2 regions of the Arthrobacter sp. D3-18 genome follow, and region 1 is predicted to be linked to the other one. Evidence: riboswitches for the same ligand, from Rfam matches in the RefSeq annotation. Region 1 holds a riboswitch; the other holds the start of a gene.
The links. Region 1 has a riboswitch for glycine ahead of gcvP (aminomethyl-transferring glycine dehydrogenase). Riboswitches for the same ligand answer to the same signal wherever they lie in the genome.

Region 1 (5,901 bases):
CTCCGCGGGAAACCCACTCGTGTTCGTCGGAGTACTGAAGTTCGGGCGCTACTTTGGGCATTCTGTTTCCTTACTGTGGTTGATCAAAACAATGGCTGGCGAGGTGCGCTGACAGGAATACATACGGCCGGTTGCCACTCCCTCAGCACCTTAGCGGTTCGAGGGGCGCCAGAGCGGCCGCGGGTCCTGGTGAGGTGCGCAGCCCCATCGGGCCCGGTATCCGGAAGCGGCCGTCTAAGGAAGCCTCGCGTCCGCCCAGCGGGCGCTTAGGCGACCGAGCCCGCGGAGGATGGCGGACCCGACGGGCCAAGGCGACCCGGCGGGACGACCCCCGCTTACTTTTGGCGCTTGTAGAACGGCAGTGCGACGACTTCGAACGGCTCAGACTTGCCCCGCAGGTCAATGTCCAGCGCGGTTCCAAGCTCTGAGTGCTCGACGTCGACATACGCCAACGCTACCGGGTAGCCAAGCGTCGGGCTGGGCTGACCGGAGGTGACTTCGCCGACCACTGCGCCGTTCTTGAGGACCGGGTAGTGACCGCGTCCGGCCCTGCGGCCCAGGCCTTTGAGGCCAACGAGTTTGCGGCCGCTGGTGGAGCCGGCACCGTCGGCCTTGAGGGCAGCGAGTGCCTCTTTGCCTACGAAGTCGCCTTCCTTTGACAGTGCCACCACGGGGCCGAGTCCCGCTGCGAAGGGGTTGCCTTCGCGGGAGAGTTCGTTGCCGTAGAGGGGCATGCCGGCTTCGAGGCGGAGTGAGTCGCGGGAGGCAAGGCCGGCCGGGATCAGCTCGCCTTCTTCAGCAGCGTTGGCGATGGCCTGCCAGAGCGCTGCTGCGGAGTCGTTGGCTACAAAGATTTCGAAGCCGTCTTCGCCGGTGTACCCGGTGCGGGCCAGCAGCAGGTCCTGCGTGCCGCCGTCGAACGTGAACGGAACTTCAACCGCCGCGTAGTACTTGAGGTCGGTGACCAGGGCGTGCTGTTCGGCCGGGACCAGGCGGAGGAGGATGGCCTCAGCAAGCGGCCCCTGAACTGCGATCAGCGAAGTCTCAGCGGAAGCGTCCTCAACAACCACGTCGAAAGCTGCAGCGCGCTCCAGCAGCGCCGCGGCAACAACCTTGGCATTACCGGCGTTCGGAACCACCAGGAATTTGTCGGTGCCTTCCTGGGGAGAGGGGCGACGGTAGGTGATGAGGTCGTCGATGATGCCGCCGTCTTCCTGGCAGATCAGCGAGTACTTGGCCTTGCCGACGGCCATGGCGGAGATCTTGCCCACCAAGGCGTAGTCCAGGAAGGCAGCAGCCTCGGGACCGGTGACCCAGACTTCGCCCATGTGGGAGAGGTCGAACAGGCCCGCGGTCTTGCGGACGGCGTGGTGCTCAGCCAACTCCGAGGAGTACTTGAGGGGCATCTGCCAGCCGCCGAAGTCGGTGAAGGACGCGCCGAGTTTCTTGTGCTCTTCGTACAGAGCTGTGTAGTTCTCAGTCATGACCTGTCCTTAGTTTTCAAAGTCTTCGATCGGCGGGCAGGAACACACCAAGTTGCGGTCACCGGCTGCGCCGTCGATGCGGCCGACGGGCGGGAAGTACTTGTCCTGCTTGAGGTGGTGGACCGGGAAGGCGGCCTGCTCGCGCGGGTACGCACGATCCCAGTCAGAACTCACGACGGCGGCAGCGGTGTGGGGTGCCTTGCGCAGCGGCGAGTTCTCGACGGTGAAATCACCATGGGCGACCTGGTCGATTTCCTTGCGGATGGTGATCATGGCTTCGATGAAGCGGTCGATCTCCACAAGGTCCTCGGACTCAGTTGGCTCCACCATCAAGGTTCCGGCAACCGGGAAGGCAAGGGTGGGGGCGTGGAAGCCGAAGTCGATCAAGCGCTTGGCAACGTCCTCAGCGGTGACGCCGGTCTTGGCCGTCAGTTCGCGGAGATCCAGGATGCACTCGTGAGCCACGAGTCCGCCCTCGCCGGTGTAGAGGACCGGGAAGTGCTCGTTGAGGCGGGAAGCGATGTAGTTCGCGGCCAACAGCGCGGACTTGGTTGCTTCGGTGAGGCCTTGGCCACCCATGAGCTTCACGTAGGCCCAGGAAATCGGCAGGACACCGGCCGAACCGAAGCGGGACGCCGAGATCGGGACGTCGTTGCCTTCGGTCCACGATGCAGCGTCACCGGGCATGAACGGCGCGAGGTGTGCCTTGGCAGCAACCGGGCCAACGCCCGGACCGCCACCACCGTGAGGGATGCAGAACGTCTTGTGCAGGTTCAGGTGGGAGACGTCGCCGCCGAATTTACCCGGCTGTGCAAGGCCGACCAGGGCGTTGAGGTTGGCACCGTCGATGTACACCTGGCCGCCGGCCTCGTGGATGGCATCGCAGACTTCGCGGACGTCGGCGTCGTACACACCGTGCGTGGATGGGTAGGTGATCATGATGGCCGAGAGCGCGTCCCGGTTGGCCTCGATCTTGTTCTTGAGGTCAACATGGTCGATGGTGCCGTCGGGAGCCGTGGCCACCACCACAACCTTCATGCCCGCCAGCACAGCAGAGGCTGCGTTGGTGCCATGGGCCGATGCGGGGATCAGGCAGACGTTGCGCTGCTCGTCGCCGCGCGACAGGTGGTATCCGCGGATGGCCAGCAGACCGGCGAGCTCACCCTGGGAACCGGCGTTCGGCTGAATGGAGACCTGGTCGTAGCCGGTGATCTCGGTCAGCTGGGATTCGAGGTCGGTGATGAGTTCGCGCCAGCCCTCGGTCTGGGAATCCGGAGCGAAGGGGTGGATGGAGGCGAACTCCGGCCAGGAGATGGCTTCCATCTCAGCCGTGGCGTTCAGCTTCATGGTGCAGGAACCCAGCGGGATCATGGTGCGGTCCAGTGCCAGGTCGCGGTCCGAGAGCTTACGGATGTAGCGAAGGAGCTGGGTTTCGGAGCGGTGGGTGTTGAACACCGGGTGCTGCATGAAATCGCTCGTACGCTCAACGGAAGCCTCAAGCGCGAAGCCTTCGGCGGACTCAAGTATTGAAGCGTCGAAGACCGAGGCGACGTCGGCGACAATCTCGGAAGTAGTGGTTTCATCAACAGAGATGCCAACCGTGTCAGCGTCGATGCCTCGGAGGTTGATGCCCTTGGCCTCGGCAGCGGCGACGATTTCAGCAGCCTTGCCGGGAGCGCGGACGGTGATGGTGTCGAAGAAGGAACCGTGGAGGACCTCGACACCGGCAGCCTTCAGTGACGTTGCAAGCGTGCGGGCGTGGCCGTGGGCGGTTTCGGCGATCGCTTTCAAACCTTCAGGGCCGTGATAAACGGCGTACATCGAGGCCACGATGGCCAACAGCGCCTGCGCGGTGCAGATGTTGGACGTCGCCTTCTCGCGGCGGATGTGCTGCTCGCGGGTCTGCAGCGCCAAGCGGTAGGCGGGGACACCGGCGTCGTCCTTGGAAACGCCCACCAGACGGCCGGGCATGGAACGCTCAAGGCCTTTTTGGACGGCCATGTATGCGGCGTGCGGGCCGCCGAAGAAGAGCGGAACGCCCAAGCGCTGCGCCGAACCAACGGCGATGTCGGCGCCCTGCTCGCCTGGAGGGGTGATGAGGGTCAGGGACAGGAGGTCGGCAGCAACGGTAACCAGCGCACCGCGCTCCTTGGCGTCGGCAATCACGGCAGAATGATCGAACACGCGGCCGGAAACGCCGGGTTGTTGGAGGACGACGCCGTTGATGGCACCTTCCGGCAGACCCAAGGAAAGGTCAGCCACCTCGACTTCGAAGCCGAGCGCCTCGGCACGCCCCTTGACGATGGCGATGGTCTGCGGGAGGCAGTCAGCGTCGAGGACGGTCTTGCCATCCTGGACAGCCTTGTTCTTGTTGGCTCGGCGCATCATCAGCACGGCTTCGGCCACTGCAGTTGCTTCATCCAGTAGGGACGCGTTGGCAATCGGAAGCCCAACCAGGTCCTGGACCATGGTCTGGAAGTTCAGGAGCGCTTCGAGGCGGCCCTGCGAGATTTCCGGCTGGTAAGGGGTGTAGGCGGTGTACCAAGCCGGCGATTCGAGGATGTTCCGGCGGATCACGGGCGGCGTCACGGTGTCGTAGTAGCCCTGGCCGATCATCTGAACGGCCGTCTTGTTCTTGGAAGCGAGCTTGCGCAGCTCGGCCAGAACTTCAACTTCACTCAGCGCGTTCTGCAGGGTAAGGGCAACTTCCTGGCGGATGTCGTTCGGGACGGCGGTGTCGACCAGCGAATCAACAGTGTCGTAGCCGACGGACTTGAGCATGGTCTCAATGTCGGCCTGGCGGCGGGCGCCGATATGCCGATCGACGAAGGTGGTGGAGGCAGAACTAACCGTCACGAAGGAACTCCATTACTTGGGCAGCGTTTGGGGACGCCACAGCGGCTGGGTTCCTCCCCGCTCTGTATTGGACCTGAGAGTTTCCGCGCGTTGCGTGAACAACCATCGCTTGCACCGTCGGTGAGCACAGCACTCTTCGACCCGAAGGTGGGCTGAGTACCTGCTGCTTTCCAGAGTTGCCTAGCCGCGGCGGTGCGTGGGCCTGAGAGATTCCTGGGGAGGGTTTGCTCCTACGGCGCCTGCATCACTTGCTTGCAGGACTCTCCCGCCGCAGATCAAAGGCATGTTCAGTTGTGTGTGGGCACCGCTTAAGGCACGCCACGAGTGTTAATTGTCCTACGTGCCGGGCCCTGCAGCAAATGGATGGCCCGCTACTTCCGCAACCGCTCAAGGACTCCCAGCAGGATTTCGACGTCGGCCTCCCGCCCGGCGTTGCCTCCCTCCTGTCCGCCTTCAAAAATCGCGTTGAAATAGAGGCCGTCACCCATGTAGCTGACGGCCTTGGCGACCTCCGGCCCAACGTCCTCAGCGAGCACGTCCAACCACCGCTGCTGGATCGCGGCAAACCTGCGACGGGTTTCCTCGTGGGCAACTTCGGCCAATCTTGTGGCAGCGACGAAGGCCCGGTCCATGGGCGTATCTGCCCAGAGCGAGGATCGGATGAAGTAGGTGGCTGAACCATCGGGGGCAGCCTTCATCAGTTCGGTATCTTCTTGGGCGAGCAAGTCCAGGCGTTCCAGAAGTGCCGCGATCAACGCTTCCTTATTGGGAAAGTGATAGAGCAGCCCGCCTTTGGACACGCCTGCCCGCTTGGCAACGGCGTCGAGCGTGGCGGCACGCTCCCCCACCTCAATAAGGAGGGCTTCGAAGGCATCCAGGACGGCGTCCCGGGCAACTGGTTTTCGTGGCATGTATCCATCATTCCCTAAAGGCTTACCGGCTTCTATTTGAAACTGTACCGTCTGGACGGTACAGTAAGTTACATGTTCTCGCCGTCCTCAACCCAAGCACCCCGTTCCGCTCATCCCGTTAAGGGCCAGGCAGCACCGTGGCGCGACTGGACGGCACTGGCGCTCCTGATGTTTCCGGTGCTGCTGGTGGCCGTCGACAACACCGCGCTCACTTTCGCTCTGCCCGAAATCGCCCGTTCCCTGGATGTGGGCGGTGTCCAATTGCTGTGGATTGTTGATGCATACCCGCTGGTCCTCGCCGCATTGCTGGTGTCGATGGGCAACTTGGGCGACAGGATCGGACGACGTCGGCTGCTTTTGATCGGCAGCACGGGCTTCGCTGCGGTTTCGGCTGCTACGGCCTTCGCGCCTTCCGCTGAGTGGCTCATCGCCGGCCGCGCGGGCCTGGGTGTCTTCGGCGCCATGCTGATGCCGTCAACCCTTTCCCTGATCCGGAACATCTTCACCGATCCCAACCGGCGTCGGCTCGCGATCGCCGTCTGGGCCGCCGGTTTCTCCGGTGGTGCCGCTCTTGGTCCGATCTTCGGTGGCTGGCTGGTGGAGCACTTCTGGTGGGGTGCCGTGTTCCTGGTGGCGGCTTTCCTGCTCCT
Region 2 (5,901 bases), 1.3 Mb from region 1:
CGGCCTTCTGTAGGGTCGCAGCCAAAACACGGGCCTGGCCGTGGACGGTTTCAGCAATCGCCTTCAGGCCTTCCGGACCGTGGTAAACCGCGTACATCGAGGCCACGATCGCGAGCAGAGCCTGCGCGGTGCAGATGTTGGACGTAGCCTTTTCGCGGCGGATGTGCTGCTCGCGGGTCTGGAGGGCCAGACGGTAAGCAGGGACGCCGGCGTTGTCCTTGGAAACACCAACAATGCGGCCAGGAAGTGTGCGCTCCATTCCTTCACGCACGGCCATGTAGGCAGCGTGCGGGCCACCGAAGAACAGCGGGACGCCGAAGCGCTGCGCGGTTCCGACGGCGATGTCCGCACCTTGTTCGCCCGGGGGCGTGATGAGCGTGAGCGCCAGCAGGTCAGCTGCAACGGTGACCAGCGCACCGCGTTCCTTGGCCGACGCTATGACACCGGAGTGGTCGAATACGCGGCCGGAAACGCCGGGCTGCTGCAGGACGACGCCGTTGATGTCGCCGTCAGGAAGGCCCGCCGAAAGGTCGGCAATCTCAACCTCGAAGCCCAGCGCCTCGGCGCGGCCCTTCACGATCGCGATGGTCTGCGGAAGGAGGTCGGCGTCGAGGACAGTCTTGCCATCCTTGGCAGTCTTGTTCTTGTTGGCACGGCGCATCAGCAGCACGGCTTCGGCCACGGCGGTGGCTTCATCCAGCAGCGAGGCGTTGGCTACGGGAAGTCCCGTGAGGTCCTGCACCATGGTCTGGAAGTTGAGCAGTGCCTCAAGGCGGCCCTGTGAAATTTCCGGCTGGTACGGCGTGTAGGCCGTGTACCAAGCGGGAGCTTCCAGTATGTTGCGGCGGATCACCGGCGGCGTCACGGTGTCGTAGTAGCCCTGCCCGATCATCTGGACAGCGGTCTTATTCTTGGACGCGAGCTTGCGGAGCTCGGTAAGGACCTGCACCTCGGTGAGGGCGTCCTGCAGCTTGAGCGCAGTTTCCTGGCGGATGGAATCGGGGACGGCGACGTCTACCAAGCCGTCGACAGAGTCGTAGCCGATGGCCTTGAGCATGGTGTCAACGTCGGCTTGGCGGCGGGCGCCGATGTGCCGGTCCGCGAAGGCGGTGGGGGTTGATTGAACAGTCAAGAGGAACTCCATGATTCAGGCGCCCAGTGAGCGCCACGATGATGTGGGTTCCTCCCCGCTCTGTATTGGACCTGAGAGATTCCGCAGGAATGTTGCCTGCTTGCACCGTCGGTGAGCCCGGTTACCCGGACTGCTTTCCAGAGTTGCCTAACCGCGGCGGTACATGGGCCTGAGAGATTCCTGGGGAGGATTTGCTCCTACGGCGCCTGACTGGATGTACCGGCAGGACTCTCCCGCCGCAGATCAATAGCGTTGCATCACCTGGGTGACACGCTTCACACCATAGCTGGTTGTTGTGAAAATGCGCAAGCAAGGTATGACTACTGATGCATCGCTTCATGGATCTGCAGCGCAAACCACAATTGGGCAATCGTGGACGTTTCACCCATGTCCAGCCCCGTCAGTTCGCCGATTTTCCGCATTCGATAGATGATGGTCTGCCGGTGGGCGAAGAGTGCCGTAGCAGTCTTTTGCCAAGAGCGTTGCGAGTCCAAATACGTCTTCAAGGTGACCAGGAGATCGCCTTCCTGGCCCTGCTCGTAATCGAAAATTGGGCCCAAAAGACGCCGCACCAGCGCCGTTCCTTCCTCGAAACTGGTGAGTCCAAGCCACGATGGCCCCTCCGCATAACGGGTCAGTCCCAGGTTGGCGGCTCGGGCCGAACCGAGCGCCCAGAGGGACTCCTGCAGTGCGCGCTGGATGGTGGCGACGGCCGCAGGCGCACTGATTCCAATGGCGGCATCCGCCCCGGCGCAGTGCACCAGGACGTCGCCAGAAACGTCGGCCGCGACCACCACGTGGAGCCTGTTGTTCCGCTTCAACGTGGCCGACGCAACCCCGTGCCGCCACAGTTCGATATGAACATTAGCCAGCCTGTCGCCGTCGTCCGCTGTTTTATGGCCGGCAGCCTTGGCCATGGAGGCGATCAGGAAATCCTGTGGCGGAACCTCGAAACCGGCCAGCCGGCTCTCCATCTCGGCCGCGCCCAAACGCCCATCCATGGCCTGCAGCAGGAACTCGCCCGCCAGTCGGTGGCGCCCTTCCAGCGACAAAACGATGCGCGAAAGCTGCAGCCCCAGCACGGTTGCGGCGTGAAGAAGCACGACGGCGTCCGGGTGCGGTTCGCTGTTGGGCAGCACCACTAGGAGCGCGTTGGCATGGGTGGGAATATCCATGGTGAGCACGTGCCTGCCACGGATACGGTGCCACTGGAAGTTCTTCCCGGCGAGTGATGCCTGGCCGGATAGCGGAGCCCACTCCTCGGCGAGGAACACCGGGAGTGATTGTCCATCGGGATGCCACGGATGGAGGCAGCGCCGGTCCACCACGAACAGGTCCGCATCGAGCTCGGTGGTGAGCCTTTGCACGAGGCTCTGCCAATGGTCCTCGGAAGCTCCCGCAGTGCGGAGGAGGTCGTAAACACGGGCCGTTTGCCGTAAACGGCGGGACTCTTCGAGCAGCGAGGATTCGGCCACCGAACGGGCGATCGCGATGAACGGCAGCGGGTACGGGATGTTGATCAGGGGCAGCGGAAGGCGGTTGCAGGCCTCCAGGAATTCCTTCGTGAGCGGCGGCGCGTGCATCTTCTCACCGATCGCCAACGCGCTGGCGCCGCTGTCCATCAAAGCTTCGGCGAGCGCTACCTGGCCTTCGGCGTCGGCAGGAATGGAGAGGCCGTTGGTCATCATGAGCTCTCCGCCGGTTACCCACTCCCACAGCCTGGGCAGGTCCGAGGTATGGGCCCAGGTGATGCGGTTGTCCAAGCCACCGGGTCCGGCCATCAGGGTGAGTCCAAGCTGCGGCTCGGCGATGAGTTCAGCCACGGTGATCGCCATTTTCCGCCCCGATTCCTTCTGTTTGTTCGGCTTTTGCCGCCGGATTGAGTGGCACTTAGACATTCGTCTAAATGGCTCGGCCATTTGTAGTCAATGTACCGCTATCGGGGGTGATCCACGTCACCAAGAATGGAATTACTTACTTCCCGCTCAACGGCGAGCACCCCTCAACCCAAGGATCCGTCAATGACAACCCACAAGCCCATCGGTCCTGTCGACGCAACCAAAGTCCCCAGGTATGCAGGCCTCGGCACCTTCGCCCGCCTTCCCCAAATCGACCGCGTCCCGGATTACGACATCGCGATCGTCGGCGTACCGTTCGACGGCGGAACCTCCTTCCGGCCGGGCGCCCGCTTTGGTCCTGCCGCAGTCCGCGAGGCCTCACGGCTCCTGCGCCCCGGCTACCACCCGGAGCTCGACGTGGAACCGGTGTACGAAGCCCAGGTTGTGGACGCCGGCGACATCGCCTGCACCCCCTATGACATCACCCGGGCAGTCCGTGAGATCGAAGAGCAGGCATTGCCCCTGATCAGCGCGGACAAGCGCCTCATTTCCATCGGCGGCGACCACACCATCGCCCTTCCCATGCTGCGGGCCCTGAACAAGGTCCATGGCCCTGTGGCCCTGTTGCACTTCGATGCTCACCTGGACACCTGGGACACCTATTTCGACCAGCCGATCACGCACGGAACCATCTTCCGGCGCGCGTTCGAGGAAGGCCTCCTGGTGGAGGACAAGTCCATGCACGTGGGTATCCGCGGACCGGTCTATGACCGCAACGACTTCCTCCGTGACCACGAGTTCGGGTTCCAGATCATCCGTTGCTCGGACTTGGACGTGATCGGTGTTCCGGCAGCTATCCAGCGCGTGAAGGACAGGCTCGGCGATACCCCCGTCTACGTCTCCATCGACATCGACGTCCTGGACCCCGCGTTCGCACCCGGCACCGGAACCCCCGAAATGGGCGGGCTCCACTCCCGCGAGCTCCTGGCCTTGCTCCGCGGACTGGACGGCATCAACATCGTGGGCGCCGACGTCGTGGAAGTCGCCCCGGCCTACGACCATGCGGACATCACCACGGTGGCCGCGGCCACCTTGGTGTTCGACCTTCTCGGCCTCATGGTGAACCGCAGCAAAGCGGACAACACGGCTGTTCGTGAACTCGCTTCGGCATCCCGGAGCGCGTCATGAGTACCTCCACCGAGGCACCGAGGCCCACCACGGACGTACCCCGGCTCGAGGACAAAACCATCCAGCCCATCCCCTTGAATGAGCGGCACGGCAAGGCCCGGGACCTCTTCACCATCTGGTTCGGCTCCAACATCATGATCATGACCATCGTGACCGGCGGACTCGCCACCACGGTGTTCGGCCTCGGCTTCGTTCCGGCAATCGTGGGAATCATCATCGGCAACGTGGTGGGCGGCATCTTCATGGCGCTGCACTCAGCCCAAGGCCCGCAATTGGGTGTGGCCCAGATGATCCAGACCCGTGGCCAGTTTGGTTCCTTCGGAGCCCTGCTGATCGTGGTCATCGTAGTGATCATGTACGTCGGTTTCTTCGCAGCGAACCTGGTATTTGGCGGGGAAGCAATGGCTGCGGTGAGCCCGGGCATCAGCGTTGACGCGGGAATCATCATCATTGGCGTTGTCAGCGTTGTCGCCACGATCTTCGGTTACCGGCTCATCCACGCCTATGCACGCGTCCTCAGCGTCGCAGCCGGCCTGGCCTTGTTGCTGGCCTTCGGTTGGATCCTGATGGTCCACGGATTGCCCGGCAACTTCCTGGAGACGGGCAACTTCAACTGGGTCGGCTTCATGGGGACCATCTCAGTCTCCGCCCTGTGGCAACTGGCCTACGCGCCTTATGTCTCTGATTACTCCCGCTACATGCCGCAGGGAACCGGTTCCGCCCCGGCGTTCTGGGCTTCCTATTCGGGCTGCGTCTTGGGAACCCTCTTCCCCATGATCCTTGGCGCTTTGGTGGGCACGCTAGCCGTCTCCATGAGCACAGGGGACGTGGAAATCGTGGGCAGCCTGGGTGAGATGCTTCAGCCGTGGACCCTGATCATCGTTGGCATCTTCTGCCTGGGCGTGGCGGCGTCGAACGCCATGAACCTGTACTGCGGCGTCCTATGCACCCTCACCATCGGGCAAACCTTCAAGCCGAGCTGGTTGCCACGCGCCAAGACCCGTAGCATCGCCGCGATCATCCTCTTCGTTGTCGCAGTCTCCATCGCCCTCTTTGCCCGCGATAACTTCATCCTCTTCTACACCAACTTCCTCTCCTTCCTGATGTACGTCCTGGTTCCGTGGACGGCCATCAACCTGGTGGACTACTACCTTCTGCGGCACGGCGAGTACCGGGTTGAAGACTTCTTCAAGCGCGACGGCGGCGTGTACGGGCGGTTCAATTGGGTCGCCATCGGCTCCTATGTAGCAGGCGCCCTGATCCAGGTTCCCTTCTCGGCCACCGCCATCTACACGGGTCCGTTGGCCGCCGCGATGGGCGGTGTGGACATCTCCTGGATCGTCGGCCTCGTCGTCGTCGCTCCCCTCTATTACTTCGCGGCCCGGTTGTTCGGCAAGAAGACAGAAGCCGCCCCCTTTCCCGCAACTGCACTCACGCCAGACCTCATCTGAAAGCGAATCATCATGACTACCACCCAGACTGAACAGTTCACCGTCCGACGCGCATCCGCCGACGCCCAAGCCTCGTCGCTCCCGCTGCAACTGCCGCTGCCTCCGGCAGGGCACTTCATCAACGGATCCTTCGTCCAGGGCTCCTCAGGCCAGTCCATCGACGTCGTGGATCCCACCACGGAACAGGTCATCGCCTCCGTGCAGGCCGGCACGGCCGATGATGTGGACGTCGCTGTTGCTGCCGCCGTCGTGGCTCAAAAGACCTGGGGTGCCACCACTCCGAAGGAACGCG

Region 2: it holds a riboswitch for glycine, as region 1 does, so the genes downstream of both, gcvP (aminomethyl-transferring glycine dehydrogenase) here and gcvP (aminomethyl-transferring glycine dehydrogenase) in region 1, are expected to answer to the same signal.

What each region holds. Positions count from the first base shown of each region.
Region 1 is NZ_CP096440.1:3,527,559-3,533,459, forward strand. It holds gene gcvH (glycine cleavage system protein GcvH) at 1-61, opposite strand, end outside; gene gcvT (glycine cleavage system aminomethyltransferase GcvT) at 336-1,484, opposite strand; gene gcvP (aminomethyl-transferring glycine dehydrogenase) at 1,494-4,340, opposite strand; glycine riboswitch at 4,521-4,618, opposite strand; gene M1D89_RS18325 (TetR/AcrR family transcriptional regulator) at 4,712-5,251, opposite strand; gene M1D89_RS18330 (MFS transporter) at 5,324-5,901, shown strand, end outside.
Region 2 is NZ_CP096440.1:195,478-201,378, reverse strand. It holds gene gcvP (aminomethyl-transferring glycine dehydrogenase) at 1-1,144, opposite strand, end outside; glycine riboswitch at 1,280-1,378, opposite strand; gene M1D89_RS02985 (PucR family transcriptional regulator) at 1,453-2,967, opposite strand; gene speB (agmatinase) at 3,154-4,158, shown strand; gene M1D89_RS02975 (purine-cytosine permease family protein) at 4,155-5,609, shown strand; gene M1D89_RS02970 (aminobutyraldehyde dehydrogenase) at 5,622-5,901, shown strand, end outside.